DNA from 4 places in the Clostridium sp. 'deep sea' genome. Region 3 is predicted to be linked to each of the others. Evidence: riboswitches for the same ligand, from Rfam matches in the RefSeq annotation. Region 3 holds a riboswitch; each other region holds the start of a gene.
What was found. A riboswitch is a leader RNA that binds a small molecule or an ion and turns the genes downstream of it on or off. The one in region 3 is predicted to bind cobalamin.

Region 1 (8,268 bases), 1.2 Mb from region 3:
TATTTGGCATTATCATTCCTATCCATCCTATTATGCCTGATACAGTTACACAGGTAGCACTAATAATTGTACAGGCAATAATAATAATAATTCTATTTTTTTGTGGATTTATACCTAAGGTATAGGCCTCTTCATCTCCCATTGATAAAACATTGATTTTCCAGCGCATTAATACTAACACCAATAATCCAATACCTATAAATAATAAAGCAAAAACTACTTTATCATAACCAACATTTGCAAAACTACCCATCAGCCAATAGGTAATTGAAGGCAATACTGATTCTGTATCAGCAACTAGTTTTATTAATGAAATTAGGGCGCTGAAAAAAGAGGCTACAACTATTCCCGATAACACTAACGCCAAAGTTGATTGGTCCTTTTTTATTTTTGATATTGAGTATGTGATTAATACACTAACAATACCTCCCACAAAAGCCATAGGAGCTACCCCAAAGGGTAATGTAGAGCCCAAAAGCATAGCTAGTGCTACGCCAAATCCAGCTCCATTACTAACACCTAAAATATCAGGGCTCACCAATCTATTTTGAAATATGCCTTGAAAAGCAGCCCCAGAGGCTGCTAGTCCTGCACCTACTAAAATATTCAAAAATACTCTTGGTAGTCTTATATCCCAAACAACTTTATAGGCTGTTTTATTTGTAATTACCCCTGTCATTTTCTCATTAATTATTTTAATAACTTGCAAAGGTGAAAGTGAATATCTGCCTAAAAAAAGAGAAATAAAACTTACCAAAACTAATAATATGATACTTATAAAAATTATAGTTAATGCTCTTTTTTCTTCTCTAACAATCATTCTCTTTTTTTCCTTACCACATAACGTAAGCCGCTTTCATCTTTAAGAACAATCTCTAATTTTGCATTTTTTATTGCTTTTTTAACTGTTGAATCTGGTTTTAAAATATTAAGACCGTTTAAATGACTAGCTAACCAACCTAAAATGTAAGTTTTAGGTCCGGTAAATTCTTCATTAATGCCATGAGTGCTAATAAAAATATATCCATCATCTGTAAGGCTATCTTTAAGTTTTTTTATCATTACATCTATATCACCAACAAAATCTAATACTCCAGAAGCTATGATTAAATTATATTTACTGTTAAAAGAATCTTTAACAAAATTGCCTGATTGAGTTTTTACTCTATCTTCCATTTTATACTCTTTAATAATTTCAGTTGTTAATTCAATTACTTGGGGTTGATCAAAAATAACCGCTTTTGAGTTTGGAAAATTTCTGGCTATTTCAATAGACAGTAATCCTGAGCCACCGCCCATATCAAAAACACTAAATTCATCATTTACCTTAAACAATCGCTTTATAATTGAGATAAAGTTTTGTACTCTGCCTAAGTACATGGTGTTTCTTGCACCTTGTCCCATAGATCTAAAATCAAAAAAATCAGAGCCATTATCATCATTAAACTTTTTCTCTTTTGGACCATGTTTTACTAAAGAGACAAGGTCTCCGAGATTGGTCATATCTCTCCAGTATAAAATATGATCTCCTAAAAACATTTCACTATTAGAGTTAAGATAATAATTGGTTTCTGGCGTACTCGAATATTTACCATCCTTCTTTATTAAAAAATTCATTGAAGTTAATGCGTTAAGCATTAATTCTAGGTTTCTTTTGTGATATCCCGTTTGTAATTCTAGCTTATCTAAAGAAATGGGCGATTTTAAATATTTATATATATCCAAGTCAATACTAGCATACATTAATTCTGTTTCAAGTAGTTCGTATGATTTGCGTAAAAACATCTCAGCACTATATTGTGGCATTTTAATTGCACTTTTCAATATCATATCTCCTTATTTAATCTTTAAAATATATATATATTTATATCAATTATTAATAGTAAAGATAAATTAATTATCTATTCAAATAATATTTTATAAACAAGCAGGGAAGCAGCAATACATTTACCTGCCTGTTTATATAGGTTTTTACATCTTACTATAGATATACTTTTAGTATTTATTGCTATTTTTGAGGATTAAGTATTGACTTCATCAACTCATCTGTTAAATCAATATTGTACTGCCTTTTATAATACTGTTTCATATAATTATTAAAAAACTCTTCTTCAATCAAATCAGGATAGTTCTTCATAGTCATCCATATTAAAGTGAGTGGTGAATCAACATTAGGAGATCCCCAATTAAACATTCCTTCTGGCATATGGTATATTTGCTTATTTTCATATGCTTTTACACTATCCCAATCTTGTCCTTTGATTTCGTTTGCTAAATACTTATCTGCATCAGCACCAAGAAAATCATAAACTACCTCTGGATTCCATTCATATAATTGCTCCATAGAAATTTGAGCACCATCTTCTTTTAAATCTTTGGCAGCGTTTATAAGACCTGTTTTTACTAGCCAATCGTCACCATAATAGTTTCCACCTCTTACAGTAAACATTTCTTCACTATTGCTTCGTACCATTATTGCTAATTTTTTATCTTCATCTTTGATATTTTTTAAGGCCTCATTAACTATTTCATTTGCCTTATCCCATTCTTTTTGTAATGTATTTTGCTCTGTAATTTCAAAAACTTCTCTCATTAGGCTATCTATTTGAACTGACCAATCCTCATTTTTGGGATTTTTTATAAAAAAGTCTACTATCGGAATATCAATATTTTCTAAGCCTTTTTTCTGAAAATCCCCATAAACAAGTATTACATCTGGAGCCATTTTTAATATCTCTTCTGCATTTGAAGTAAAGCCCTTTAAAAAACTTGTATTTATTGATTTATAATTAGGAACAACAAGTTTTAGCAGTTCTTGATTTGCATCGCTTATACAGCGGGGATGTACACCAACGAGTTTTTCGGTATCTTTAACAACATTTGCATACGTTGCTAACAATGGTGGAGCTATTATAATAACTTTATTAAGTTCACTGGCAGCAGGCAATACTACTTCTTGCCCTGATAAATCAGTGATTGTTCTAGTATTGTTGTGCTCTGGTACACTAGCTCCTTTTTCATGGGCTACTTTATTACAACCCGCCAATGCCATACAAGAAATAAGAGCAATAATCATTACTATTAAGAGTTTTCTTTTCATTTTTCTCTCCTTAAATTTGTTTTGAGGAAATAAAAAAACTCCTGCCCAAGAGGCAAGAGTAAAAACGTGTACATTTAATAACACCGTTAATAAATGAACCTCCCACCGAAGTTTTTATTGAAATAAGAAAAGGCAGGTTTCCTGACTTACAGCTTAATTTACTCTCTTTCCTTCCCAGATTACTCCAGTGGTTACAAGATTTCATTGCTGCTTACAGTAGCGGGGGCTGCAATAGATTTACACTATTTTCCCTATTACCTCAATTACGAGCACCTTTTCTATGCCAAAGTTAGTATATGGCAATTACTCTCAATATTCAAGTACTATCATGTACTTTTTTGGTAATTTTTAACTACAAATCATAATAATTTAACATATTCGATAATAGTATTATTACTTTTTACCCTATACGTAAATAAAAAAATAGTGCAGCATAAGCCACACTAATTTTAATTAACTAATTACTCTCATGGTATTTAAATAAATTACTCATGTTATCTTTAAAATAATTATAAATATTTTTTACTGTTTCATCAATCTCGTCGTTATAACTAGCTGTAGGTGTTGCTTGCACATATGACTCAATATACTCATCTAAGTCAGTGTAAATTAACGAACTTATGTCATAACAGATGGATAATTTGTCTTCATATACTTTTAAATCTTCAAGTTCATTAAATGTATATAGATTTCCATAGATAAATACATAGTCATCATTAGAAGAAATATCTTCTTTATCATATGTCATAATATATAACAAGGGTAAAGCACTATAGCTGCCTGGATATTTTTTTTGAGGAACCATCGCTGACACAACCAACGCAGATTCCTCCATTGTTGCTATCAATTTTCTACCTGCATCCCTACAGAAATAATTCATTCCAATAAGTTCTTTTTGTTCATCTTGTGAAAGATTTTTATCAAAAATAACATCATCCTCTTCTTGTAAATATAACTTACCACTTGAAGATGATACTATGGGCTTTTCAATGTTTTTAAAGATTTTTTCGTAAGTGTTTACATACTCTTTAGTTATCTCTAACTCAGGTGTTTCTACCTCATTACTCTCAAAATAATATTGCAGTTCTTTATTAATATTTTTTATTATGTCGCTATCAACCACCATTGGTCCAGGATGATTTTTGTCACTGACAATTGTTTTAGAAAATTTCACAGTGCATTGCCAATCATGACCAAAAATAAATCTATTATTGGTAAGGATTAAATAGTAGGCATCATCTGTTAGGGGTTGTTCAAGTTTCTCTATATTATAGACATTAGAAATATCAATTTTCATTTTTGTAGATGATTTAGGATCTACTTTAGTATTAGTCACTAATATTTTACCATCATAATCTCGTTCTACCTCTTTACCAGTACTATAAAGCATTAATTTAAGATTTTTCTCTAAAGCTAGCGTTTTTTCAGAAAGATTATCTATATTTACAGTAATAATTCCATTACCTTTATATTCGCTACTTAACCTTAACTCATCACCATCGAGTGGTGAAAAAATACTTGCAGCAAAAACTGCGGTAGTTATTGATAATACAAGTATACAGGTTATAATTGAGGCATATTTAAGTTTCATAAAAACAGGTTTTACATGGTGTTTTTTTTCCTTATTCATGAGAATAAGTGTTTTTTTCTTCAGCTCTTCTGGTGCTGTAATTTTTGATATTAGTTTATTATATTTTTCAAAATTCATAGTTATTAATCTCCTTTTGCAATTTGTTTTTTCAAGATATTTCTTGCTTTATATAATCTAGATTTAATTGTTCCAGGTCTTGATTTTAGTATTAAAGCAATTTCATCAATTTTATATCCCTCATAATAATGCAGGTATACAACACTTTTAAACTTAGGTTTTAGGGCTAATACCAAATAATAAACATCATCAACCTCAGTATTATTATTAGTAAAACTGTTTAAATCAGTTTCAGTTATGTTATTTCTCCAAAACGAGCTAAGGTGATTTTTACATTTATTTATTGTTGTTCTTATTAGCCAATACTTCACATGTTTCTCACTTTTTAATGAGCTGATATGACGAATAAGCTGTAAAAACACTTCTTGGTATATATCGTCAGCATCATTTTTATTTCCAACTTGAGATATGGCTATCCGGTAAACCATATCTGAATAATTCTCTATAATTTCATTACATGACAAATCTATTTTCGTCATCTCCTTTATATGTATTTGAAAGTCTTTCACTAACAATACAATCTAAACCCGCATTTGGTTCATTTTTTTATATATAATTTAATACGTATTTTATCTACATAATTATAAAATCCGAATCACTCACCAGCAATATACATTGGTAAATGATTCGGATTATCTTTGTGGTGCCGAAGATGGGACTCGAACCCACACGAGCCTACGCTCACTGCGCCCTGAACACAGCGTGTCTGCCAATTTCACCACTTCGGCATATAAATTTATGTAAATAATTATATTACGCTTTTCAAAATTTTTCAATGAAAATATTAATATTAAATAAAGTGAACTTAATGATTTAAGATATTGTTAGTAATATCTTATAATTAGGAGTATAATTATGATATAAATGATTAAAAATAAGGTGATTTTATGGAAAATGAGATTGTATTTGAATGTAGAGAGCTAGCTATGGCAGATCTAACTAGCGATTTATTAAAAAATTTTGATCGGTTTCAAGTAACCACTAGGGCTTGGTATAAAACTAATGATATTCATATAATTAATGACATAAGCTTTACCGATGATTGGGATAATAAAAAAAAATCAAAAATAGTTAGAGAGTTAAAAAAATGTATTGAACATGGTGGCTTTGTTATTGGGGCGTACAGCAACAATACTTTAGCAGGATTTGCAGCGGTTGAGGGTGTTTTTTTTGGTGAAAAGAATACTTATATAGAGTTAAGCTTCCTGCATACCACTAAGGATTTACGAGGATATGGAATAGGCTCTGAGTTATTTAATTTATGCTGTGTTAAAGCAAAATTTATGGGAGCAAACAAACTATATATAGGGGCACATCCATCAGTAAAAAGTCAAAAATTTTATAAAAGACATGGCTGTGTATATGCTACTGAAATAAACAAAAAAATATTAAAAAAAGAACCTTTAGATATTCAATTAGAAAAAACGCTATAAAAAATAACGGGAGCATACCAATAATTATTTTATAATTTATTGACTGCTCCTTTTTGTTTTTATATAAAACTCTTTAAATAATTTTAACGCCCATACAAACTAGTGTAAACTTCGTAAGACCTTAATACTTTTCTTACAAAGTGGCGGGTTTCATCATACGGTATTTCATTGGCTGTTGATATAGAACCATTCCAAATTCCTTCATTGATCCACTCTTTCACCCTACCCATACCTGAATTATAAGCAGCCAAAGCCATTGCAGTATTGTTATTATATTTGTTTAAGAGATGTTTTATATAGAAAGTTCCTAGTTTTATATTAGTATTTGGATCATATAAATCTTCGTTTTTTGCTATTTTTAATTCTACTTTATCTGCCACCCATTTAGCGGTATTAGGCATTAGTTGCATAAGCCCTATCGCTCCACTTTTAGATAATGCTCTAGGTACAAAATTACTCTCTGTTCTTATTATAGAGGCAATAAAATATGGATCAAGTCCAGTCTCTGTTGCATGCTGCCAAATAATATCTTTATACGGTATAGGGTATAGAACTTTCCAAAAAAATTGTGATGTAACTAATACTGCTATTATTACAAGCAGTATTATCAATGCTAATGCTATTCTAATTTTTGAGTAAAAAGTTTTTATCAAGATTTTTCTCCATTTTTAGTTAATTCATTAAGTCTAATTTCAACCTGTAAAAGCAATTTTGAAATAGTACTACTATTATCTAATACTATGTCTGCATGCTGTTTTTTAAAGTCTATGGGCATTTGAGCGTTAATTCTTGCTTTTGCCTCAGCCTTGCTATAATTATTACGCTGCATAAGCCTTGTTAACTGCTGATCAAAAGCGCAATACACTACCCATATTTCGTCAACCAAGTACTCAAGCTTAGCCTCAAACAATAAAGGTATGTCTATAACTACTATCTGTTCACTATTATATGATAGAAGTAGCTCATTTACGTCTCTAAGTACCTGTTTATGAATAATTTGCTCTAACGCTTTTCTTTTTTGTTTGTCATTAAATACAATACTTCCTAATTTGCCTCTATTTATTTCTTTATTTTGTTGTAAAATATCTGTACCAAAATAAGCTACTACTTGGTAGTAAGCTGGTTTGTTTAAAGCTACGGCTTGTTTTGCTAGTATATCACAATCAATTATTGCTATTTTTTTTTGCTTGAGAAAATTTACAACTGTTGATTTACCAGTTGCTATTCCACCAGTTAAACCTATTTTAATCATTGCTTTTCCTCTAGTTATATCTCTCTTGACATATCTCACAAAAATGAGTACTTCTGCCCGCGACTTTTATTCTATCTATAGGATGTCCACAGGTTAAACATAGTTCATTTTTTCGACCATACACTTGTAACAAAAATTGAAAACTACCTGTTTTGCCAAACCCATCAACATAGTCATTTAGAGTTGTTCCTCTATGCTCTATTCCATCATTTAATACATCTTTGATGGATTGATGCAAAGCTCTTCTTTTTTGCTCTGGTATTTTACCTGCTGTACTTAAGGGGTGTATACTGGCTCTAAATAAGGCTTCATCAGTATAAATGTTACCTAATCCTGCTATCATGTGTTGATCGAGTAAAAGAGCTTTAATATTTCGTTTTCTTTGTTTATTGAGGATTTCATTAAAGCACTCAAATGTAAACTGCTCAGCTAAAGGTTCTGGGCCAAGTCGATGCCAACCTGAGCTTTTGCTTACTTCATCTTCATCTCCAATGTAAAGCATGCCAAACTTTCTTACGTCTACAAATCTAAGTTGTTTACCATTGTCTAAATCTATAATAAAATGATTATGCTTTTTAAGCTCTGTTTCGGGGTCTTCAAATCTTAGTTGACCAGTCATGCGTAGGTGTACTAATAGCCTTAAATCTTTATCGAGGTGAAACATTAAATATTTTCCACGGCGATTAATTGACTCAAATATTCTATCTTGTAATAATTCACTAAAAAGATGTGCCTCTGCATTTTTTAGTAATTTAGCATGAGTGAGTTTTGCTGA
Region 2 (8,268 bases), 880 kb from region 3:
TAAAATCACCTACAAGTATTTGAGCAGTGCGAGTTATGTTAGCCTCTTTAACTTTAGCTGCTATATTAGCTAGGGTACCGATAACTATTTTTTGATTAGGCCAAGTAGCTCGCTCTACTACAGCCACTGGAGTTGTTTCTCCATAATGCTTAGTAAGTCGTTTTACAACCTTATCAATCATTTGCACCGATAAAAATATAGCCATACTAGCTTGGTGGCTTGCTAAAAGCTCTAATTGCTCTAGTTTTGGCACGGGAGTTCTGCCTTCAAGTCTGGTACATATTACGGTTTGGGTAACGCCAGGCAAGGTAAACTCTCGCTTTATAGCAGCGGCAGAGGCAGTAAAGGAGCTAACCCCTGGTACTACTTCATATTCAATATTATGCTTTAGTAAAAAGTCCATTTGTTCTTGGATAGCTCCATATATACTAGGGTCTCCAGTATGAATGCGAACTACCGATTTATGGTTGGCAACAGCCTCTACCATTACTTTTAATACCTCTGGTAAGCTCATTTGAGCACTATTATAAACAATAGCTGAATCCTTTTTATCCTGATAAACTAAAGGGTTTACTAATGAGCCAGCATAAATTATTACATCAGCATTGTCTATTAATTTTTTTCCTTTAAGCGTAAGTAACTCTGGATCGCCAGGTCCGGCACCAATGAAGAAAACTTTTTTCATTATCTCTACCTCTTTTATTTTTGGGCGCTAATAATATATACTGGGTTATTTGCTATCATCATAGTTAAGTTGGCTAACGACTTGCCTTTTGCTATGCTAGCCTGCACTATTTCAATATTTTTGTACTGGTACTGCTTTAAGAGATTTATTATTTTAACTGCGTTTTCTAAGGTAATACAGTTTGCCACAACAATGCCTTGAGCTATAAGATTAGTAGCTAGCCAGCTAAAGATATTATCAAGCTGTCCCCCACTGCCACCGATAAAAGCACTAGTTAAATTTGTTATTATAGGTAAATCTACTGGTGCCTTACCCTCTATAATTTCTACATTTTGTAGTTTAAACTTGGCAATATTTTGTTTAATAATTGGCAAGGCTTTTTCACTTTTTTCAATTGCATATACCATACCTTTAGGACAATTAAGGGCACATTCTACTGTAACAGAACCCGAGCCTGCTCCAATATCTACTACCGTATTATGAGGCATTAGCTGGAGCTTACTAAGGGTTATAGCCCGTACCTCAGCCTTAGTCATTGGCACCTCACCCCTAATAAAGAGGTCATCTTTCAAACCATATTTACTCATTGTTTTACTCCTTAATTTTGCAAATAATCACGGTATTTATATGCGGTGTCGAAAATGCCATTGCCTCTGGTACTGTTAATTGATGGATGTGCTCATTCTCGTAAGATAAATTTTCACCTATATAAAGCCTATAGTTTAATAAGTCATTGTTTATTAGTAAACTTGCGATTGCTGCTGGGCTATTTATTTTATCTGTCAGTACCCCTACATAGTCATGAATTTTAACCTTATCTATAATATCGTTAGCTCTACCATGCAGGCTGGTTAAATGGGCCTGCTGATAGCTCTGTTTTATTTTGGCAAACATATATTGCATACTACTAATACCGGGGTAAACAGTTAGCTCATTATCCTGTAAAAATCCTTTAAGGTAATTAAGTAGGCTATAAAAACCGGTATCACCAGATACCACAACAGCTATTTTTGTGGTGTTCTTATTGCTTAATATAAACTCTTTAACTTCAGTTAGGTTTTTATCAATAAGTAAAGTTTGTTGATTCTTTATTTCTATACTGGCAAGATTACGTTTAGCTGCTATTACAACTTGGCAGTCTTTTATTATCTTGTTACTGATTGGCAGAATATAATCTCTACTGCCAGGACCTAACCCTACTACCCTAACTTTTGGCATTTTTAAACTCCTTTAATAGATTATCGGCATTAGCTGATCTACCCAATTCTCCAAAACCCTGAGAGAATATTATGCACTCAATTTTTAGGCTATCATGGGTTCTTTTAGTGGCTCTGTTAGCTACTTTATTGGCCAAAATGTTAAAGACCTTAGTTAACTTATTATCCTTTATAAGTTCTACAGCTTGCTCGGTAGTATTACAATTAAGTATTTCATTAGTAAGAATACTGCTGGCTCCTATGGAGGCACAGTAAGCCGCCAATATCTCCATTCTGGCATCAGCGTATTTGCTATGGGTTTGAAAAATTCCCCCTGCAACCTTAACCAACTTTCCTAAATGGCCGATAATAAGTATTCTTTGTAGCCCTATCTCTTCGGCTTTATCTAAAATAAAGCCTATAAAATTACTTGTTTTTATTATTTTATTGCTATCTACATTTAGTGATAAAGCATAACTAAAGCCATAATTACCAGGAACAAAAACCAAGGCTTTATTACCCGACTCAACTTGAATATTTAACTCTAAAGCTAAAGATTCTTTAAGCGCCTGTTGAGACATTGGCTCAACTATGCCACTTGTACCTATAATTGAAATACCACCAACAATACCTAGGTTAGGATTAAAGGTTTTCTGGGCAATTTGTTCACCATTTGGCACACTAATTTTTATTAATACGGCTTTATTTTCAGGTAAAACCTTACTAACTTCATTTATTATCATTTGCCTGGGTACAGGATTAATAGCAGGCTCACCTACCGCTACTGATAAGCCCTTTTTGGTAACTACTCCTATACCTTTTCCACCAATTATTTTAAGGCTTTCATTTAAACTAACTGTGGCAAAAACTTTAATTCCATTAGTTATATCAGGATCGTCTCCACTATCTTTAATTACTGAACAGCTAACAAAGTCTTTAGATATTTCTATATCGTGAATATTAAGCTCTAGTCTCCAACCCTTTGGGGTATCTATCAACACTGTTTTAAGAGGCTTTTGAGTTAAAAGCATTTTAGTAGCTGCTTTAGCAGCAGCTGTAGCGCAAGAACCTGTAGTATAGCCATATCTTAGTTTTTTTCCGCCTTTATTAATAAATTTATTAAGCATAGTTAGCCTACTTTATTTGTTTTAATAAGGCGTTAATAATTGCTACAGTAACAGTACTTCCACCTTTACGACCTTCAACTGTTATATAAGGAATATGTTTATGGTTAGCTAATTGTTGTTTAGACTCTGCTGCCCCCACAAATCCTACAGGTACCCCAATAATAATGGGGGTTTCTTTGGTATACTGATTACAGAGTTCTAATAATTTAAACAAAGCAGTTGGGGCATTACCTATGGCAAATATTTTAATATTTTTATTAAAATATGCCTTTTCAATAGCTGCCATTGATCTGGTAATGCCCTGCTCTTTAGCTATTTTCTTGATATCGTCATCGTGTACATAGTTGCATAACTCACAGTTTAATGAAGCCAGTTTTGTTTTATTAACACCTGCCTTAATCATGCTGGTGTCAGTATAAATTTGGCAGCCCTCTTTTAAGTATTTTAGGGCTTTACTTATTACTTCACCATTGAATTTTATTAACTGCTCATACTCAAAATCCGCAGTGGTGTGGATAACTCTCTTAATTACAGGTAATTGAATTTTTGAAAAACCAGCAGGATTTTTCATTATAGATTCAATGATTTCCATGCTTTTTTCCTCTATAAGATATGGGTTTACTATATAGTTAGTCATTTTTTCTCCCCTTTTTTAAGTAGTTGTTAACAGATTTTACAAGGTTTTGTGGAAAACTTAAGTTTGCATAATAGTGTAAATGAGCATATGAACCCACACCATTAAGTTTTGAAAGACCACATGTCCATTCTTTTATAACCTGTTGTTTACGTATTTTTTGTAAACTAAAAACTTTGGTTTCAGTGTTTGGCAATAGCTTAGAGCGATGAAACTCGTGAACTTTCGTTGTGTGATTTTCATCTCCATAAATGTTACTGCTTAAATTTGTTAGGGTAGCATAACCAAAACGCTGTAATCTTTTTGTCATTACAGCATCACTATTAAACCAAGCTACCATACTATGCTTTTTGTCTTGTAGGGTAGTTATTGAATTACATAAATACATCAACCCACCACACTCTGCTACATAAGGTAGTCCTAAAGAAAGCTTATTTTTTATATCTGTTAACATTGCTTTATTGCTCTCTAATTCAGCAGCAAAGACCTCTGGAAAACCCCCACCGAACATAACCATGTTCGCTTCAATAGGTAGACATTTATCTGTTAAGGGGCTGAATTTTATAATATTTACACCTAGTTCTTGTAACAAATCTAAATTATCTTGGTAATAAAAATTAAAGGCTTTATCATAAGCAAGTGCTAGATTTAAGTCTGTTATTTTTTCTATGTTTATAAACTCAGCTTTTATAGGCTTAGCCTTTTTAGCTAAAGCCTTTATACCATTAAGGTCTATTGTTTGCTCTGCTAAGTAAGCTAATTTATTTATAATATTGTTTAGTTGACCTTGCTCAATTGCTGGAACCAAACCCAAATGCCTCTCGGGTAACATAACCTCTTGTGATTTTGTTAAATAACCGAGGGCTTTAACATTGCTGTATTTTTCAACAGCCTCTTTAAGAAGTTGATAGTGTTTTTCACCGCTTACATTATTAAATATAACAGCCTTAAGGTTTAAATCTTTATCAAAATCAGCATAACCTTTAACTATAGCGGCAACTGATTGGGAGATTCCTTGCGCATTAACTACTAAAATTACTGGCAAGCTAAGTATTTTTGCAATTTTAGCAGTACTGCCAATATCACTGCCAATTTCAGCACCATCAAATAACCCCATAACTCCCTCTATGATGCTAATATCTGCATCGTTGTTATTCTTTAAATAAAGGTATTTTAAGTATTTTTCCTGAACCATCCAGGAGTCTAGATTGCGACAACTACGTTTTGTAATATAGCTATGAAAAGCAGGATCAATATAATCTGGACCTACTTTAAAAGGCTGTACTTTATGGTGTTTTGCCAAAGCAGCCATTATAGCCATAGATACTGTTGTTTTTCCAGCGCCACTGTTGGTACCTGCGATAACTACTGCTGACATTTAACTTACCTCATTCTAAAATTTTAATAAGACAACTATTTTTAAAGCAAAAAACACACCTAGGAATAGGTGTGCATAAATAATAAAAGTATTATTAATTACTACTGCCACCTACCTCCCACCGAAGTAGTTGATTAACTTGATATAAGGCAGGTCTCCTGGCTCACAATCACTCTACTCTCTTGCCTTCCCATTTAGTTAAAATAGTGGCTTAATTAAGATTTCGTCATGTTTACAGTAACGGGGGCTGCAACGGTTTTTCACCGTTTTCCCTCTTAGCCTTTGTTTTACCAACAAAGGAACCTTAAATCGCTATTCAATTTTTAATTATAAAATTAATTAATAATTTATTACATCATATTCATTAAAATTATGTTATTAAACAAATAAAATTAATCTTTTTTTATATAATTCTGAATTCATTCTATAGACTTTCTTATTATTAGTCAAGAAGAGCTTGTAAAATGTTATTTTCTACGAATAGTTAGTATATTTTCAATGAACAAAGGCATTAACTAAGTTATTTCCTTTTTTATTGTCCCTGTTTTAAATGTTTCACAAATATGTCTCTAATCTCTGGTATCTCTCCAAGTCCAGTTAAATTTACTTCAACTAAGTAACCTTGACTCTCTAATAATGATTTCCATGAATCTGGCTCTTCACTTGCCATATCATTTTGGGCATGATCACCAGCTACAATCATAAAAGGCATTAGATGTATTTTAGAGATATCTTTACATTTAATAGTAAGCATTAAATCCTCTATTTCAGGGTGCCCTTCTACTGTTCCAACATAAATATTTTCTTGAGCCAACTCTCTAAAGGCATCTTCTAAATTTAAATAGGATTCGTTTGCAGCATGCTCTGTACCATGTCCCATTAAAAATAAAGCCTCATTATCCTTAAGTTGAGGTATGTATTTTAAAACTGCTTTTGCGGAAGATATATAATCTTCATGAGAAGACAACAAAGGTTTACCAAAAGAAAACATACTAAATTTATTACTAAATTCTTTTATTTCTGCTAAAGTTTTATCATATTCAAAACCATTTATTACATGCGTGCTTTGGCACATTACTTCTTCATAGTTTTTTTGCAATATTTTTTCTAGTGCTTCTGTTGGTGTATTAACAATTATGTTATCTCTATCCTTAAGTTTTTTTATTACCTTTCGTGATGTAAATGCTCTAAATACATCATATCCCTCAAATTTATTTGCAAAGTTCTGTTCTATTGCCAAAATAGTTTTTTCTCTTGTTTCTTGATATGTTGTGCCAAAACTTATTACCAATAAAGCTTTTTTACCCATAGTTACCCTCCTATTTTTTTAAAACAAAAAAAACACCAAAAATTGGTGTGATTTTTAAATAAAATAAAACTATATCACCAACTTCCCTCCGAAGTAGCTTGTCACGGTAAAAGGCAGGTCTCCTGGCTCACAATCTCTCTACTCTCTTGCCTTCCCATTTTTTAAATAGTGGCTATTTAAGATTTCGTCATGTTTACAGTAGCGGGGGCTGCAACGGCTTTTACCGTTTTCCCTCTTAGCTTTTATATAAAAAATATAAAAGAACCTTAAACTGTTTATTAAGTTGTTTTTAATTTTAATACCGGTGTTATATTTAGTCAAGCCAATTAAGGTAAATAGCTAGCTTTTTTATCAGCTACTGAGCAAATATCATGATTTGCTTTGCCACCTACCGCCTCAATCAACTCAACATATTGATTATAAGAATCTACTTCAGCTACCATTCTGGCTAATTCTATTTTTTCATAATGTTTTATTAAAAGATTGACAATTTCAATGTCTTTTTGGCTTTCTGAAAACATTTTTTTTAGTTCAAAGATTACCTTCTCCTTTGGAAACCTTTTTCGATACATTCTATCTTCTCTTAATGCACTAAACACATCTGCAATAGTAAGGATTCTACACTGTATTGGTAAATATTGAGCATAAATATTAAACGGATAACCTTTACCGTCTGGCTTTTCATGGTGGTAAGCTGCCCAATCTCGCACATCTTTTAATCCTTTAATTTTCTCTAAAACTCTGTATGTATCATATGGGTGTTTTTTTATGTAACTAAACTCAACTTGACTCAACTTTGAGGCTTTGTAAAGTATTTCATCTGGCACTCCTAGCTTGCCAATGTCATGAACATAACCAGCTATTTTCAGTTTATCACATTCCTCATCGGGTAAACCACATAAAACACCTAAATAATATGAGGTTATTGCTACCCCATAAGAATGATTTATGGTATTTGGACTTTTAAAGTCGATCATATAGGCTATGATTATAGCAAATGAACATATTTCTTTATAGGTTAACATAGTATCAAACTCTTTAATTTTCTTTAACCTTAACTGTGTAATCCTAGCCGAAGGACTCACAATATGTAACCAAAAACAATCTTTATTTGTTACATTTAAAAATGCTTCTTTTACTTTGGTACTTATATCTATACAATTATTATTTGCAGTTTCTACTATTTGAGATTTTTGAACTAAGCTGTTTTCTGTTAAATCTAATTCACGAGCAATATAACAAGATAAACGAACTATATCGCTTTGAATTTTTGCAGTTTCTGTTGATACATTAATATCTTCTCTAAAGATTAAACACTTAAAAATATTGCTGATATTTTCAACCCTACTACACTTGCTTAGTATTTTGTACATAGAACGGCAATAAACTCTTTTAATCTTTGATTGGAGCTTATCACTATTGAACTCAAAGTTTGTAATCAATGTACCTACGCAATGTAACAAAGAGCATACTACTAAATCCCTTTGTTGTACGCTATTTAATCCATAACTTTGTCCAATACCGTATGCAATTCTAGCTGTAACAACGCTATGTTCATGTAAATTAGGATTCGCTAATTTTAAAGATTCAACAATACATTCAACCATATCCAGTAATGTAACTTGAGTCGTATTAGTCATTTGCAATTCTCCTAATATATGTATAAGCTACCTTTAAACTATATCGACAAATTTTATATTTTTTTTAGGATATATTATTAAGTTTTTTAGTTGATTTAAGAAAAAAAGCATATGAGAATCATTAATTACAAATTAAGTTATTATTATAGGCATTTGTTGTAGATGACTTAAAATTAAATATATTTTTGTAGTTTTTAATTTATAACATAAAAAAAACTGCCGCTTTATATGCGACAGCTTTATATGCAACATTGTAATATCTTATATTCTTAGGCAGCCTCTCTTTCAACTACAGTCGG
Region 3 (8,268 bases):
GCACTATGAAAAAGGCAGTGCTGAACGAATCACACTAGTGAACAAGCTTAAAGATCTAAAGAGCCGTGAAATTGAAATTCCTTTAATTATTGGGGGGAAAGAAATTAGAACCGGCAACTTAGAAACCTGCATTATTCCTCATAATCATCAACATATTTTAGCCCATTACCATGTAGCTGGTAAAAAAGAATTGCAAATGGCTATTGAGGCCGCCGAAGTAGCAAAAAAAGAATGGTCTAAGCTTAAGTGGGAACACCGAGCTGCTATTTTTTTAAAGGCTGCAGAACTATTAGCTGGCCCTTGGCGTGCTACTTTAAATGCTGCCACCATGCTTGGGCAAAGTAAAACTGCTCACCAAGCAGAGATTGACTCTGCCTGTGAATTTGCTGATTTTTTACGCTTTAATGTTCAGTTCACAGAACAAATTTATCAAGACCAACCTTATTCAACCAGCACAGAATGGAACAGAATTGAATACAGACCTCTAGATGGTTTTGTTGTTGCTATTTCACCCTTTAACTTTACGGCTATAGGTGGCAACTTACCAACAGCCCCTGCACTTTTAGGCAATACCGTTTTGTGGAAGCCTGCAGGAACAGCTGTTTATTCTAATTACTTTATTATGAAACTATTACAAGAGGCTGGCTTACCTGCTGGGGTTATTAATTTTGTACCTTGTGATGGACCAGCTATAAGTGAAGTAGCAATAGCTCATAAAGACTTTGCAGGTATTCATTTTACTGGCTCAACTCGAGTATTTGAAATTATTTGGCAAAACATTGGCAAAAATATAGACTCATATAGAAGTTACCCTCGTATTGTAGGTGAAACTGGTGGTAAAGATTTTGTATTTGCTCACAAATCATGTGATGCTCAGGCCCTTAAAACTGCTTTAATACGTGGTTCTTTTGAGTACCAAGGTCAAAAGTGTTCAGCTGCCTCACGTGCCTATATTCCAGCAAGCATTTATAACATTATTAAAGATGATTTAATAGCAGACGTTAGTAAAATTTCAGTTGGCGATGTTGAAGATTTTACTAATTATATGAGTGCAGTTATTGATAAAGTGGCCTTTAATAAAATTGCCAGCTATATTGATTACGCTAAAAACTCAAATGAAGCTGAAATTATTACTGGGGGAACCTACGATGACTCTGTAGGCTATTTTATTGACCCTACTATTATAGTAACTAGCAACCCTAAGTTTAAGACAATGCAAGAAGAAATTTTTGGACCTGTACTTACTATTTATGTATATAATGACGAAGAATTTGAAGATACATTACAGCTATGTGATGAAACATCACCTTATGCTTTAACAGGGGCAATTTTTGCTCAGGATAGATATGTAATAGAACATATGGAAGAAGTACTAAGCCACAGTGCTGGTAACTTTTACATTAATGACAAACCAACAGGTGCCGTAGTTGGTCAACAGCCTTTTGGTGGTTCACGTAAGTCAGGAACAAATGACAAGGCAGGAAGTAAATTAAACCTACAGAGATGGGTAACTTTAAGAAATATTAAAGAAAACTTTAATCCGCCTCATTCATATAAGTATAAATTTATGCAAGATTAATTACTACTATAAGTTTTAGTAGATAACTTAATAAACACACAGAAAAAGACCCATATAGGGTCTTTTTCATTTAAAAACCTATAATTTAATGTTTGTAGCCTAGTACCTTAAACACAAAAAAGACCTTAAAGTTTAAAAAACAACATTGACAGTTTTATAAATGCATTGTATAGTGAAGCGGAATTGAATATTCGGCTATTGGTGAAATTGTTAATACGCAATTTCTTAAAAGGGAAGTTTGGTTAAAAGCCAACACGGTCCCGCCACTGTAAAGGTTAGAAATTTATTATTACCACTGTACTTATGTATGGGAAGGAATAAATTTTGTTATGCCTAAGTCAGGAGACCTGCCAGTAGTAACAATGCTGTAATTTACTCACGAGGATGAGGAGGTGTTATTAAACTATGGTAGGATTATGTATTCTACTGTTTTTGATGTTTGCTTTTCGTAAAGGAAAGGTAAAAGCCAACGAGCACCAGCATTTTTTGAATGCTGGTTTTTTTATTTTTTAAGGTGATAATTTGAGGAGGAGAATCATTTGGATATAAAAAGTATTATCACAAACCCTTTTGTTCTTTTGTTTTTAAGTATAGTTTTAGGGCAGTATCTTGGTAAACTTGAGTATAAAAACTTTAAACTAGGTAGCTCTGGGGGGCTATTTGTTGGCATTTTTTTAAGCTACACGGTAACTAAATGGGTAGCTATTAATGGCAATGTTAGTTTTGGAGCCCCTTTTGTTACCAAAGATTTGTTTAGCTTAAGTTTAATTGGCTTTATTGCCTCAGTGGGTCTTATTGCTTCTAAAAACATTAAACAAACTATTAAAAAAAATGGCTTAAAATTTGTATTTTTGGCTTTTGTTATTACATTTACAGGGGCATGTTTAACCCTAATATTTGCTAAATCCTTTACTCACTTTAGTAACGCAAGCATTATTGGTACTTATGTTGGTTCTTTAACAAGCTCGCCAGGATTAGCTACCGCTTTAGAAATGGCTAAAAATTCAGTAGCTAATAGTGAAGCTTTAGTAGGCTTAGGCTATTCAATATCTTATGTACCTGGAGTAGCAATAGTTATTATTTTTGCTCAGTTTATGGGTAAAAAATATACTAAACAAGGTAAAAATGATAACACTAACGACAATATAACAGAATCAAAAAATACTAGTTTTGATATTATAGCTTTTAGCTTTGTATGTTTAACAGGGGTATTACTTGGCAAAGTAAAGATTTATTTGGGTTCTTTTATTGGTAATTTTGCTTTAGGATCAACCGGTGGAGTACTAATTATGTCTTTAATATTAGGTGAGGTAAAAAAAATTGGCTCTATGAACTTTAGTATGAGTAAAAAATCATTATCAGTAGTTAGAGATATTTCTCTTAATATGTTTTTAGCTATTGTTGGATTAAACTATGGCTATAATGCGGTGTCTCTCATACAGAGCTCTGGCTTGCAATTACTATTATTTGGACTTACTACAGGTAGTCTCAGTGTTTTTATGGGCTATGTGGTAGGCAAATTTGTGCTAAAGCTTAATGTAATACACTTAATAGGTGGTATTTGTGGTGGTATGACAAGTACACCAGGTTTAGCGGCCTCTATTGAGGCGGTTAATAGTGAAGAGGTTACGGTAGGATATGGTGCTACTTATCCATTTGCTCTCTTTTTTATGATTTTATTCACTAATATCTTATTTAAAATATAATATTAGGAGTTTAATTTATGAATATACATGAGTATCAGGCAAAGAGAATTTTAAGTAGTTTTAATATAAATGTGCCAAAGGGCAAGGTTGTTTTTAATAAAGAAGATGCGGAAAGACTAGTTTGGGGTTTAGAGAGCGATGTTGTTGCCGTTAAAGCCCAAATTCATGCTGGCGGACGAGGAAAAGCTGGTGGAGTAAAACTGGCAAATAGTATTGACGAGGTTAAAAAATATACCAATGAATTACTAGGTAAAGTTTTAGTTACTCATCAAACTGGTCCCGAGGGTAAACAGGTTAACTGTGTTTTACTAGAAGAAGGTTGTGAGATTGAATCGGAGTATTATTTGGGATTAGTTTTAGATCGTGATACTTCAACAGTTGCTTTAATAGCCTCTGAAGAAGGTGGTACTGAGATTGAGCAGGTTGCCCAAAATAGTCCCGAAAAAATTATTAAGGTTTTTATTAACCCTTTAGTAGGATTAACAGATTTTCAGGCAAGACAAATTGCATATGGAATCAACATGCCTACTCAATTAATTAATAAAGCTGTTAAGGTAATGAAAAATCTTTATAGTTGTTTTATAGAAAAAGACTGCTCTATTGCAGAAATTAACCCATTAGTTATAACTAAGGAAAATGATATTTTAGCCCTTGATGCTAAGCTAAACTTTGATAGCAATGCCCTATACCGTCAAAAAGATATTTTTGCTCTTAGGGACGAGAGTGAAGAAGATAAAAAAGAGCTTGAGGCCTCTAGGTATGGTTTGTCTTATATATCTTTAAATGGTTCTATTGGATGCATGGTTAATGGAGCCGGTTTAGCTATGGCTACTATGGATATTATTAAGCACTACGGCGGTAATCCTGCTAATTTTTTGGATGTTGGTGGTGGTGCTACAGAGGATAAAATAAGTAAGGCTTTAAAAATTATTCTTAGTGATACTAATGTTAAAGGTGTTTTTGTTAATATTTTTGGTGGAATAATGAAGTGTGATGTAATTGCTCGTGGGGTTGTTAATGCCTTAAAAAATACTAAGTTAGATTTGCCTTTAGTAGTTAGATTAGAGGGAACAAATGTAGAAGAAGGTAAACAAATTTTAGTCTCATCTACTCTCGATGTAAACTTAGTTTCAACTCTTAGTGAGGGTGCCCAAACAATAGTCAGCTTAACGGAGGGTAAATAAATGAGTATTTGGATTAATAATAATACCAGAGTAATAGTGCAAGGAATTACAGGCAATACTGCAGCTTATCATACCAAAGCCATGTTGGATTATGGAACTAAAATAGTGGCAGGTGTTACCCCTAATAAGGGTGGAACTACAATTGAAGGGGTTCCTGTTTTTAATACTGTTCAGGAAGCTGTTCAGTTTACAAAGGCCACTACTTCAGTTATATATGTGCCTGCCCCTTATGCTGCTGATGCTATTTTAGAGGCTGTAGACGCTAAGTTAGATTTAGTAATTTGCATTACTGAGCATATTCCTGTTCAAGATATGTTAAGAGTTAAAAACTACATGGTTGGTAAAAAAACTCGTTTAATAGGCCCTAACTGTCCGGGATTAATTACCCCCAATGAATGTAAAATTGGTATTATGCCTGGTTACATTCATCAACAGGGTTGTGTAGGAGTTGTATCACGCTCAGGAACACTAACATATGAGGCTGTACACCAACTTACCCAGCTTGGCATAGGTCAGTCTACTGCCGTTGGAATTGGCGGTGATCCTGTAAATGGTACAGATTTTATTGATGTTTTAGAAGCCTTTAATAATGATCCCTTAACAAAGGTAGTAGTTATGATTGGAGAAATTGGCGGAACTGCTGAAGAACAGGCTTGTGAGTGGATTAAAAAGTATATGAAAAAACCAGTTGTAGGCTTTATTAGTGGTCAAACCGCACCACCTGGTAAAAGAATGGGACATGCTGGAGCAATTATTTCTGGAGGCAAAGGTACAGCTGATGAAAAACTAAACGCCATGCGAAATAGTGGTGTTTTTATAGCTGATACGCCTCAAAAAATAGGCGAAACCGTAGCTAAATTATTAAAATAAGTTATTTTAGGCACAGTAAATTTACTGTGCCTTATTTTATACATTTATATTAAAAATATCTCAGGCTGTTTTCTTTCGGTTAATTTTTTTGCCATATTTTTAATTTTTTCATTAAATACTTCATTTTGTAATACTCTGGCTTGCTGTTTGCATAATCTTACACATCTAAAACAAAGTATACATTTTTGCACATCTGTTTTGTTAAAGTCTTTACTATCTATTGCTAACATTGGACATTCAGTGCTACACACTCCACAATTTGTACACTCAGCTGTTGATTGAGGTACTAGTTTATTATTTCGCTGCATTGGCTCGGGTATATTGCCCTTAACTATTAAAGTATTGTGGGTATACTCTTTACTGTCAATAGTTTTAATAATAGATTTTGCAAATTGTATTTGGTGTTTTTGGTCTTTTTCATCTGGTCTATTAGTAGCGATTTCAGCCAATAACGAATGTTCTGCTATATATGCTGCAGCAGCAATTGTGATAAAGCCATTTAACTTAAGGTAATAGTTTAACTCAGCTAATGAATCATCGTACGCTCTATTACCATAAACAACAATGGGTACTGCAAGAGTTTGGCACCCTTTTACTCTTTTCAAAATCTCTGTAACTGGTTCTGGTAGTCTACCACTATAAACAGGAGCACCAATAATAACTAAATCATCTTTGGTAAAGTTATAGTCTAACTCTCTATTATGATAAGGCGTTAAATTTATTTCTTCAACTTCTATATCTTTAAATCCTAAAGCTATGTTCTGCAAAGTCTTTTTGGTTGTATCGGTTGGGCTAAAATAAACTATGTAAAGCTTTTTAATGTTCATTATTCTCTCCCTTATTTATTTATATATTATAATAAATGTATTTCTAACGTTTAACAAGCATAAAAATTAAATACCATATTGCTTATTGATAATGTTTATCAATAAGCAATACAGGGTAAATAAAAATAAGAGTTCAATACATTATCCTAAATAATATGCTGATAATAGAATTAATAATTAGATTATTGCTGTAATTTAGATAGTGTATTGGTTTAGCAAATATATTTATTTTAATATGTTAGGAGGTTTTTTTATGAACAATGTTTTATTTGCATTTGGCTTAACACTCTTTGCTGGTTTATCTACAGGTATAGGTAGTGCTTTAGCATTTTTTACAAAAAAAACTAATAAAGAGTTTTTATCCGGAGCGTTAGGTTTCTCTGCTGGTGTTATGATTTATGTATCTTTTGTAGAGATATTTGTTAAATCTAAAGATGCCTTACAACTTGCTTTAGGTGATTTTAAGGGATATATGTTTACCACCATAGCTTTTTTTGGGGGAATGGCTGTAATAGCATTAATTGATAGACTAGTACCCTCTTTTACAAACCCACATGAACCTAAAGACATTAATGATGAAAATGCTATAAAACAAAATGAAAAGTTACAGCTTAAACGTATGGGTATGTTTTCGGCTTTAGCAATTGCTATTCATAACTTTCCAGAGGGCTTAGCTACTTTTACTAGTGCTCTAAAAGATCCAACACTAGGCATAAGTATTGCCATTGCAATAGCCATTCACAATATACCAGAGGGTATAGCGGTTTCAGTTCCTTTATATTATGCTACAGGTAATCGAAAAAAAGCCTTTTTATTATCTTTTTTATCTGGATTATCTGAGCCGGTTGGTGCTTTAGTTGGTTATACAATACTGTATAGATACTTTAACGATGTTGTTTTTGGAGTTTTATTTGCAGCAGTAGCAGGTATAATGGTATTTATTGCTTTAGATGAGCTATTACCAACAGCTGAAAAATACGGCAAACATCATATTGCAATTTATGGCTTAGTTTTAGGTATGGTAGTTATGGCATTAAGCTTAGTATTGTTTAGTTAATAATAACTTGCTTGTATTATAATTAGATATTTAAGAGGAGACTAATATGGAAATTAGGTTTGCTACACCTAAAGATATAGATTTTATTAAATCTTACGATAAACATATGCTATTAACAAAACTGCCTGCTAAAGTAAAGGGCAAGGAGTATTTAATTGCCATGTTAAATGATAAGGCCGTTGGCTTATTGCGCTATAACTATTTTTGGGACAATACTCCTTTTATTAATATGCTTTATGTTAAAAAGGAACACCGCTCTAAGGGTATTGGAAAAGAATTAATGGGTTTCTTTGAGCAGGAGATGAAAAAAGAGAGCCATGATATAATTATGACCTCTACTTTATCAAATGAAAATGCTCAGCATTTTTACCGAAAACTAGGTTACCAAGACAAGGGTTGTTTAATGCTTGAGAATGAGGCATTGGAGATTATTTTTGTTAAAAATATTTAACTGTGTTGAGTTTTAGCTTAGAGGTATAAAATATTATTAAAAAAGTCACGTAGGTGGCTTTTTTTGTTTTGTAAAAAGTTATTAAATTTTTAAAGCCTGACCCCATTTTGTTTAGTTTAAGGTTTTTATGTTTATGCTATTAATATAAGCTTTACGTGAGGTGAATTATGAATAAAAAATTGTTAGTAGTATTCTTAATATTAATAGCAGTTTCTTTTGTTAGTTTTAAGTTATCTGGTAGAGACTATGCTACTTTAACTAATAGTGGTAAACCTACTGTTACTGTATCTATTGCCCCTCAGCGTACTTTTGTTAAGGCTGTCGCAGGGGATTTAGTAGAGGTTGTAACAGTTATTCCTACTGGCTTTAGTCCTGCCAATTATGAGCCTAGCCCCAAAGATGCTATGTCATTAAGTAAAACAGCTATTTATTTTACTATTGGAGTACAGTCTGAGAGAGATTATATTTTACCAACCCTTAAGTCTTTTAATAAGTCATTAAAGGTTGTTGAACTACACAAAAAGGTGGAAGAAATTTATTTACCCCTATATTTAGGTGATAAAAAAGATGAATCCAGTCGAGATCCTCATATTT
Region 4 (8,268 bases), 610 kb from region 3:
TACAAAATATAATATCTATAGGTTTTGGTAAATAAGCTTCCATTTCAATAAGCTGTATCTCTTCATTATCTTTGCGCTCTTTGCGGTTTAATTTTGCTATACTGATAAGTAAGGTAATATTTAAAGATACGGAGGAATAAAAATGAATCAAGAATCAAAACAATTTTTGCAAGATTTAATAACTACCCCCTCACCATCTGGTGCAGAATATGCCATACAACAAAAGTGGATAAACTACACAAAACAATTTGCCCACAAAATACAAACCGATGCAGTTGGCAATGTTATTGCTTGTTTAAACCCTAATAATGAGTTTAAGGTAATGTTGGCAGGACACTGTGATGAAATAGCTTTTGTAGTAAGTTACATAGATGACAATGGATTTTTATCCGTCATAAAAGCTGGAGGCATAAGCCATAAAATAGCTTTAGGCATGAGAGTTAAAGTACTAGGTAAAAATGGACCAATTTATGGTGTTGTTGGGGTGCCAGCAGAACACCACGGTGGGGTAGGTGACAACCTAAAACTTGAAGATATTTATATTGATTGTGGTGCTATAGATAAAGAGGATATGTTGAAGCATGTTAACATAGGTGACTATGTTATATACGACACCAATTATAGCTATATGTTAAATGACAATATTGTGGGTAGAGGTTTAGATAATAAAACAGGTGCTTTTATAGTGGCAGAGGTATTAAAAAGAGTAGCGAAAGCTGAGCCTAAAGTAGGAGTTTATGCTGTAAGCACAGTTAATGAAGAAACCAATATGGGTGGTGCTTACTTTGCTAGTAGTTCCATAAATCCAACCCTAGGAATAGCCTGTGACGTAACCTTTGCTACCGATTACCCTAATGTCAATAATAAAAAACATGGAACTGTTAAAATAGCAGGTGGTCCAGTATTAGCCAAAGGTGCCCCCATAAACCCAGTAGCCAATAGCTTGTTAGCAGAAGTAGCAAGCAAAAATAATATACCAGTACAATACGAATTAACCCCACGAAGCACAGGAACAGATGCCGATAAAATAAGAGTGAGCTGTAAAGGGGTACCTGTTGCTTTAGTATCATTACCAATAAGATACATGCATTCACCCGTAGAGCTTGCCAATACAAACGATATAGAACAAGAAATAGAGATATTAACCCAGTTTATTTTAAGTTTAACAGGTGAAGAGGATTTTAGATTATTAAAAGCATAGAAGTAAAGACAATTTTATACTCATAATAAAAGCACGATATTCTAACTATTACGTTTAGAATATCGTGCTTTATATAAAATCTAATTAAATAATAAGTTATTCTTTTGTTATCTTTTCAGGCTCAGGATACTCTACACCTTTAGTATCAACTGTAACTTTTTTCATTTTAGGTGGATTTTCAGGAGCACCGTATTGCTCATTAACTATTTTAGTTTTAGATAATGCTCTTACGTTTTCTGCACCGTTTATTACCTTGCCAAATGCTGTGAATAAAAAGTCATTTAAATAATTAGTATTAGTTTCACTTATGTCCATATCAGCTATTAAAAATTGAGAACCAGCTGATTCTGTGTAACTAGATCTTGCCATAGATAAAACACCCGCAGTTTGTGAAAGATTATTAAATTCTGATTTTATACTATAACCAGGGTCTCCAGCACCACCGACTTCAGGAGCTCCACCGGCAATGAGTAATTCAGAGTAAATTTGATGGAAGCTTAAACCATCATAAAAGCCTTCATTAATTAAACTAATAAAGTTATTAACAGTATTAGGTGCAAGCTGTGGATAAAGCTCTATTTCAATTTTTTTACCATCTTCCATTTCAATTGTTACAACAGGTAGCTCTTTATCATAAGAGGGAACCTCGGTGGTAAAAATAAGCTTTTCGGGCTCAGAGTATTCCTTACCTTTAGTATCCACAGTTATAGACTCTATAACAGGTGGCTCAACAGGTGTTTCATTATTTGATTTGAGCTCAACCTTCATAATATTTTTAAACTTCTCTAATCCCTCAATAACCTTACCAAAGGCAGCATACTGACCATCTAAATGAGCTGCAGTTTTATCTATAATAAAAAACTGAGTGCCAGCCGAATTTGGTAGTTTGCTACGAGCCATTGAGAAAACACCCTCTTCATGTTTAAGGGTGTTTTCAAAGCCATTACCACTAAATTCACCTCTTATACTATAACCATTATCACCAGTTCCGTTTCCATTAGGGCAACCACCTTGAGCCATAAAGCCTGGCATAATGCGGTGAAAAGTTAAACCATCATAAAACTTTTCCTTAACTAAATAAATGAAATTATTTACAGTATTGGGGGCAATTTCAGGATAAAGCTCAACCTTAAACACATCTCCACTTTTCATGGTAAAAGTAACTACAGGATTGTTAGAAGTATCAGTTGGCGGTTGGCTATTGTTATCCTGTGGCTGACATGCAGTTAAAAACAGCGAAAAGACTAAAATAGTAGCTAAAACTACTAGCATTTTATTTTTCATATTTATCTCCTAATATATTGTTATTTAATAATTGAGTTAAATTGTAAAAAGCAACACCACCTTATTATCTTAAAACTACCTTATATTATTATTGTAAGCACAAGGCTTTAATTAAAGACTGTAGCATTAGTATAATTGTTTCACTAATAACTATAAAAATAATATCATACTTTAATCATTACGTAACAAGTAATTTAGATTTAATCAATAAATAAATTTGCCTTATTATTACTAAAAACTAAGATTATCACCAAAATTGTAATGAAAATATTTCAACCCTTTAAGTAGTTGCCAAATAATAAGAAAGGCTGACACAAGGCCAGCCACTTTGGTCTATTATTAGGCTTAGCTACTTTGCTTTAGTTAAATAACTATGGGCCTCTTTTAGTACAGTAGGAATTTTTATGTTTTGGGGACAGGCACTAAGGCATTTATTACACTCTACACACTTACTAGCATCAATCTCTTTTTCAATCATAAAGGCTTTATAAGAACGAGAGGCACCCTCTAAATCGTTATAAATATTAGCGTTATTGTACAAAGTAAATACCTTTGGAATAGCAACCCCTGCAGGACATGGCAAACAATACTCACAAGCTGTACAGTTAACTTTTGTTCTCTCAATATAAATATTGCGTACCTGTGTTATAAGCTCTAATTCAAAATCAGTTAAGGAGTTAGCTAAAAAGTCATCTGCTTTAGTAACATTTTCTTCAACCTGTTCTATTGTACTCATACCGCTTAATATGGTAACAACACTAGGGTGGTTGGCAACCCATTTAAAGCACCATTCAGCAGGTGTTCTTTTGGTTTCGGCCTTCTCCCAAATATCTTTAATATCATTAGGAACACTGCGAGTTAAACTACCACCACGTAGTGGCTCCATTACAATAACTCCAATGCCTCTATCAGCTGCGTAGTTTAGACCCTCTAAGCCAGCCTGATACTCGGTATCCATAAAGTTTAACTGAATTTGGGCAAAATCCCAAGGGTAAGAATTAATAATCTCTTTAAATACAGCAAGCTCGTCATGAAATGAAAACCCAAAGTGGTTAATTTTGCCTTTGGCACGAGCCTCTTCTAAAAATTTAATAACCCCTAAATCTCTAATTTTTTGCCAACGCTCAGCACTTAAAGCGTGTAACATGTAAAAGTCTATATAATCAGTCTCAAGATTAGCAAGCTGTTCATTTAAATACTTTTCAAAATCAGCATATTCTTCTACTAACCACACAGGGTGTTTTGTTGCCAAATAAACCTTTTCCCTGTAACCATTCTTTAGGGCTCTAGCAACAAACTTTTCACTAGTTCCTTTGTGGTAAGGGTAAGCTGTGTCAATATAATTAACTCCATTATCTATAGCATAGCGAACCATTTTTAGAGCTTCTTCATCGTTAATTTGACCACTGTCGTTATTTAGGTGAGGCAAACGCATACAACCAAAACCTAAAACTGAAATCTTTTTATCTGGTGCACATGGAAAACTTCTATAATGCATAATCCAACCTCCTAAATACCATAAATTAATTTAGAGTACCTAAACAATTATATCATTATCCAATTATTTCTGACAAGTAATACAACTGTACAAACTTATGTGGTAAATTAATATATAACATTATAATAATTAAATGAGGAAAAATAATGGTTAAAAATAGATTTTTAATAGGACATTATGGAAAATATGACTTAAGTAAACAAGATAGAGATTTTAGAGAGTATTTTTTTGGTGTTGAGATATGCTCAATAAGTGATAGTAACGATATAGCTGAGTTAATGAAAGAAGCTAAAAAGAATAATTTTAGTTATGGTGTTCATATGCCAATGAGAGCAGGGCAGTGGAAGCTAAGAGATGCCCAGTTTTTATCCAAAAACAAAAACTGTCAGAAGGAGTCTTATAATTATTTAGAGAGAGAAATAGAGTATATTTCACAGTATAAACCTAACTATATATTAATACATTTTCCAAAACCCATGCTCCTAGATGAAAGAGTAGACTGGAGTAGCTGGAGATTTGCAGATACCAGTGAGTTTTATAACGAAACAGACTATCCGTATGAAATGTTTATGCAAAAAAGTGAGGAGTTTTTTATTTGGCTTACAAAGCAAGCAAAAGCGTATGGTTTTACTCCTGTTTTAGAGTTCGACTTAGTAAATAAGTATATCTATGATAACAAAAAATTTTATGAGCTAATTACCAGTTATCCATTAATTAAAATCTGTTTAGATATCCCAAGGCTTCATTTACAAACACAGCTAGATAAATACTTTAAGGTAGATAGCTTTATTAATCAGTACGCAAAACATACCTATTTAGTTCATTTATCTAATCTTAGCATTGAAAAAGGACTAAACCACTATCCAGCCTTACCTAGCCTAAGCCCAAAAGAGGGTTGGGCGGATGTTGAGACCTATTTAAATAAAATAAAAGAACACAATAATAGCTTTAAGCTTTTATACGAGCACTGGTCAAATGCAGTTAATGCCAAACAACTACAAGAATGTTACGACTGGATAGAGGGTATTTTAAGCTAGAACATGTGTTACTAATACAATTAAATTACTTATCATTATAAAATAAATTATCATTAATACAACATGGAATGACTCCAGATTATAGTGCTGAGGCGTAAGAACTTTTATTAAGCAATAACATCTTCATTTTCCTTTGTGTTCTTGTATAATAAAAGAGTGGTTAAATGTAATGTAGGATTTTTAAACCTTCTATTAAATAAAACCAGCGTAGCGAATTATTATTAATAATTTAGCGAGAGGTAATAACATGAACATAAACCAATATATTAATAGCTTGCATGGAAAAAGCCCCAGTGTTTTAGCTGAGATAGAGCAAAATAATGTAACAGGCAAGATAATTTACCCAACTTTAGGAGCAGAAGCAGGTAGATTTTTATACTGCTATATCTTAGCCCATAAACCAAAACAAATTTTAGAGTTAGGTACAGGCTGTGGTTATGCCACAATCTATATGGCCTTAGCAGCTAAAACATATGGTGGTAAAATAATCTCTATTGAAAATAATTCAAACGTACTGGCTGTTGCTAAAAAAAATGTTAGTAAAGCAAAATGTGAAGATAACGTTACTTTATGTTTAGCTAATGCAGAGCAATATGTGCAAACGTGTGAACTAAAATTCGATTTAATACTTCAAGATACCTATCCACAGCTGTATAGCAAGATGCTTAGTAACTGTATTAATATTTTAAACAAAGGCAAAGCCTTAATAACCCATGATGCTTTAGTAGAAATACTAAATGCTCCACCACAATTAGCTAATGATATGAGTGAGTTTAATACCTTATTAACTAAACAACAAAACTTAAGCTCAGCCTTATTGCCTATGAATGATGGGTTATGGTTATCTATAAAAAAATAAGCCTTGAATTTTTTATAAACTAAGCTATAATTAGTGGTGAAAATTGAATATTAGCATGTTTAGGTGCCTTAGTATTTTAAGGAGAATAGGGAATCAGGTGCAAAACCTGAGCGGACCCGCCACTGTAAGCAGCATAAGCTGTAAGTCAGGAGACCTGCCTATCCATAGTTGCTAGTTACCTTCGGGGAATGAGGTGATGCATTGATAAAGTATGTATTTTATTTCCTCTGATAATTCAGGGGTTTTTTTGTGTTTGAATTAGGAGAGGAGATAAAGAAATGAAAACAAAGAGATTAGTAAGAATGGCACTGTTAATTGCTATGTCTTATATCGGGGCGTATATCAAACCCTTTTCTGGACTAGTTGCTACTGCAGCTTTTGACTCAATGCCTGGATTTTTTGCTGCTGCCTGGATTTCACCCCTTGATGGCTGTATTGTGGGTGCAATAGGACATCTATTTACGGCAATGTTACAAGGCTTTTATTTAACTATACCAGTTCACTTAGTGTTAGCTGTTGAAATGGGTTTAATATGTTATGTGTTTGGGTTTATTTGGAGAAAATCTAAAATTGCAGCTATTATTCTTGCTTCTTTACTAAATGGCGTAGCCTCGCCTTTAAGCTTGGTAGTTTTTCCCCATTTAAGCCTTAAAGTATTGTGGGCTATGGTTCCTGTATTAGTATTTGCATCAGTGGCAAATATAGTGGCTGCAGCTGGTTTAACCCTAGCAATGCCTAAAAAAATAAAGAAGATATAACTGTGAAGTATCGAGACGCATTAGTTACAGAATCAAGTAGTAAAACTTTAATAATAACTGCCGATAATAGTGTATCTATTGGTAACAAAGAACATGACTATATTAAAGTTGACCCCAAATTAGTGGGTGCCTTAACAGCTAGAGTTGCTTTACTAGAGGCGGTATGTTTAAATGCTCAGCCAATAGCTGTATCCTGTACTTTATCTTTTCCTTTTGATAGTGCAGATGCGCAAAATATAATGACTGGTATTAAGAGCGAAATGTTAAACTATAGCTTAACAGAACAACAGCTTACAGGAAGCTGTGAAAGCAATTTTCCTGCAACTGTAACAGCAATTGGTATCACTGTAATTAGCGAGCTGTTAAATGAACCCTTAATAAATAAAACAAAGTTAAATGACAAGATTTTTGTAATAGGAAAACCCTTAGTAGGTCCAGAGGTAGTACAGCATAAAAGCCTCTTACCTACTGTAAACACCATAAAGAAATTACAAAGTTTAAAAAATATCCATGAAATTATTCCTTGTGGCTCCGGAGGAGTTAACTCTGAGTTAAAACAGGCTACACTTAATAATGACTGCCATATTGAGTTAGTAAATACCGAACTAGACTTAAACAAATCAGCTGGTCCAGCAACGTGTTTAATTGTAGTTGGAGATATTGAATTACAACATCTTCAATCAGCAATAAATAATAAAATAACCTTAATCGGTTATGTAAGGAGTAAAAATGAAAAAGAATATTAGAGTATTACTAATACTTATGCTTAGCATAGCTTTATTAGCTGCATGTAATACAAATAAAGCAAGAGCAAACGACCTAAAAATAACTGATCAAATGAATCGAGAAATAACTATTAAAGGTGAGGTAACTAAAATTGTTTCATTAGCACCTAGTGCTACCGAAATGCTCTTTGCCTTAGGATTAGGAGAAAGAGTTGTAGGTGTAACAGATTCTTGTAACTATCCTGAAGAATCCCAGAGCATAGAAAAAGTTGGTGGCTTTAAAGGCCCTAATCTTGAAAAAATAGTTGCAGCAGAGCCAAACGTAGTATTCTCTTCAACAGTCTCTCAAGAAACAGTAGAGGCTTTAGACCAAGCTGGTATACCAGTAGTTGTCTTAAATCCTCAAAATATTGAGAGCATTTATCAAGCAATAGAGTTAATGGGTAAAGTATGTAATAGTGCCGAAAACGCAGATCAATTAGTAAATGATATAACTGCTCGCGTAAATGCTGTAAAAGAAAAAGTGGCCAATATTAAAGACGAAGATAAAAAATTAGTTTATTACGAAGTATGGCATGAGCCACCAATGACCGTTGGTCCAAATACCTTCTTACACGAAGTTATTGTGGCTGCTGGTGGTAAAAACCTAGCAGAAGATTCTAAAACAGATTGGCCCAGTTTAAGTACTGAGCAAATAGTTGAAAGAAACCCAGATATAATTTTATTAGGACATGGTGGACAAAAAGCCGAAGAAACAGAATTACGAACTGGCTTTAAAGACATAAAAGCAGTGCAAAACAAAAAAGTAAAGGCTGTAGATGTAGATGTATTTAGCAGACCAGGGCCAAGAATTACGGAGGCTATCGAATTTTTAGCTGAATACATGTATCCAGAACTATTTAAATA

Region 1: another riboswitch for cobalamin. It lies ahead of IMX26_RS06410 (ABC transporter substrate-binding protein); the one in region 3 lies ahead of IMX26_RS12035 (YidE/YbjL duplication).
Region 2: another riboswitch for cobalamin. It lies ahead of IMX26_RS08005 (sirohydrochlorin cobaltochelatase); the one in region 3 lies ahead of IMX26_RS12035 (YidE/YbjL duplication).
Region 4: another riboswitch for cobalamin. It lies ahead of IMX26_RS14865 (ECF transporter S component); the one in region 3 lies ahead of IMX26_RS12035 (YidE/YbjL duplication).

Annotation. Positions count from the first base shown of each region.
Region 1 covers NZ_CP063353.1:1,365,322-1,373,589, forward strand. Annotated here, with positions in the region: gene IMX26_RS06400 (iron ABC transporter permease) at 1-820, opposite strand, end outside; gene IMX26_RS06405 (class I SAM-dependent methyltransferase) at 817-1,824, opposite strand; gene IMX26_RS06410 (ABC transporter substrate-binding protein) at 2,009-3,100, opposite strand; cobalamin riboswitch at 3,214-3,392, opposite strand; gene IMX26_RS06415 (hypothetical protein) at 3,558-4,808, opposite strand; gene IMX26_RS06420 (RNA polymerase sigma factor) at 4,814-5,287, opposite strand; tRNA gene IMX26_RS06425 (tRNA-Leu) at 5,450-5,536, opposite strand; gene IMX26_RS06430 (GNAT family N-acetyltransferase) at 5,696-6,241, shown strand; gene IMX26_RS06435 (lytic transglycosylase domain-containing protein) at 6,325-6,894, opposite strand; gene coaE (dephospho-CoA kinase) at 6,891-7,493, opposite strand; gene mutM (DNA-formamidopyrimidine glycosylase) at 7,504-8,268, opposite strand, start outside.
Region 2 covers NZ_CP063353.1:1,698,401-1,706,668, forward strand. Annotated here, with positions in the region: gene cobM (precorrin-4 C(11)-methyltransferase) at 1-688, opposite strand, end outside; gene cbiT (precorrin-6Y C5,15-methyltransferase (decarboxylating) subunit CbiT) at 700-1,272, opposite strand; gene cbiE (precorrin-6y C5,15-methyltransferase (decarboxylating) subunit CbiE) at 1,277-1,903, opposite strand; gene cbiD (cobalt-precorrin-5B (C(1))-methyltransferase CbiD) at 1,890-3,008, opposite strand; gene IMX26_RS07995 (precorrin-8X methylmutase) at 3,016-3,645, opposite strand; gene IMX26_RS08000 (cobyrinate a,c-diamide synthase) at 3,638-5,020, opposite strand; cobalamin riboswitch at 5,151-5,342, opposite strand; gene IMX26_RS08005 (sirohydrochlorin cobaltochelatase) at 5,553-6,329, opposite strand; cobalamin riboswitch at 6,424-6,613, opposite strand; gene IMX26_RS08010 (HD domain-containing phosphohydrolase) at 6,656-7,969, opposite strand; gene IMX26_RS08015 (MATE family efflux transporter) at 8,239-8,268, opposite strand, start outside.
Region 3 covers NZ_CP063353.1:2,575,267-2,583,534, reverse strand. Annotated here, with positions in the region: gene pruA (L-glutamate gamma-semialdehyde dehydrogenase) at 1-1,579, shown strand, start outside; cobalamin riboswitch at 1,762-1,949, shown strand; gene IMX26_RS12035 (YidE/YbjL duplication) at 2,119-3,285, shown strand; gene sucC (ADP-forming succinate--CoA ligase subunit beta) at 3,303-4,469, shown strand; gene sucD (succinate--CoA ligase subunit alpha) at 4,470-5,339, shown strand; gene IMX26_RS12020 (4Fe-4S dicluster domain-containing protein) at 5,384-6,166, opposite strand; gene zupT (zinc transporter ZupT) at 6,420-7,223, shown strand; gene IMX26_RS12010 (GNAT family N-acetyltransferase) at 7,270-7,674, shown strand; gene IMX26_RS12005 (zinc ABC transporter substrate-binding protein) at 7,842-8,268, shown strand, end outside.
Region 4 covers NZ_CP063353.1:3,184,993-3,193,260, forward strand. Annotated here, with positions in the region: partial or broken gene IMX26_RS14835 (GxxExxY protein) at 1-12, shown strand, start outside; gene IMX26_RS14840 (M20/M25/M40 family metallo-hydrolase) at 143-1,201, shown strand; gene IMX26_RS14845 (peptidylprolyl isomerase) at 1,298-1,804, opposite strand; partial or broken gene IMX26_RS17705 (peptidylprolyl isomerase) at 1,862-2,353, opposite strand; gene IMX26_RS14850 (aldo/keto reductase) at 2,835-3,983, opposite strand; gene IMX26_RS14855 (sugar phosphate isomerase/epimerase) at 4,130-5,020, shown strand; gene IMX26_RS14860 (methyltransferase domain-containing protein) at 5,268-5,879, shown strand; cobalamin riboswitch at 5,924-6,056, shown strand; gene IMX26_RS14865 (ECF transporter S component) at 6,158-6,637, shown strand; gene IMX26_RS14870 (AIR synthase related protein) at 6,640-7,383, shown strand; gene IMX26_RS14875 (cobalamin-binding protein) at 7,367-8,268, shown strand, end outside.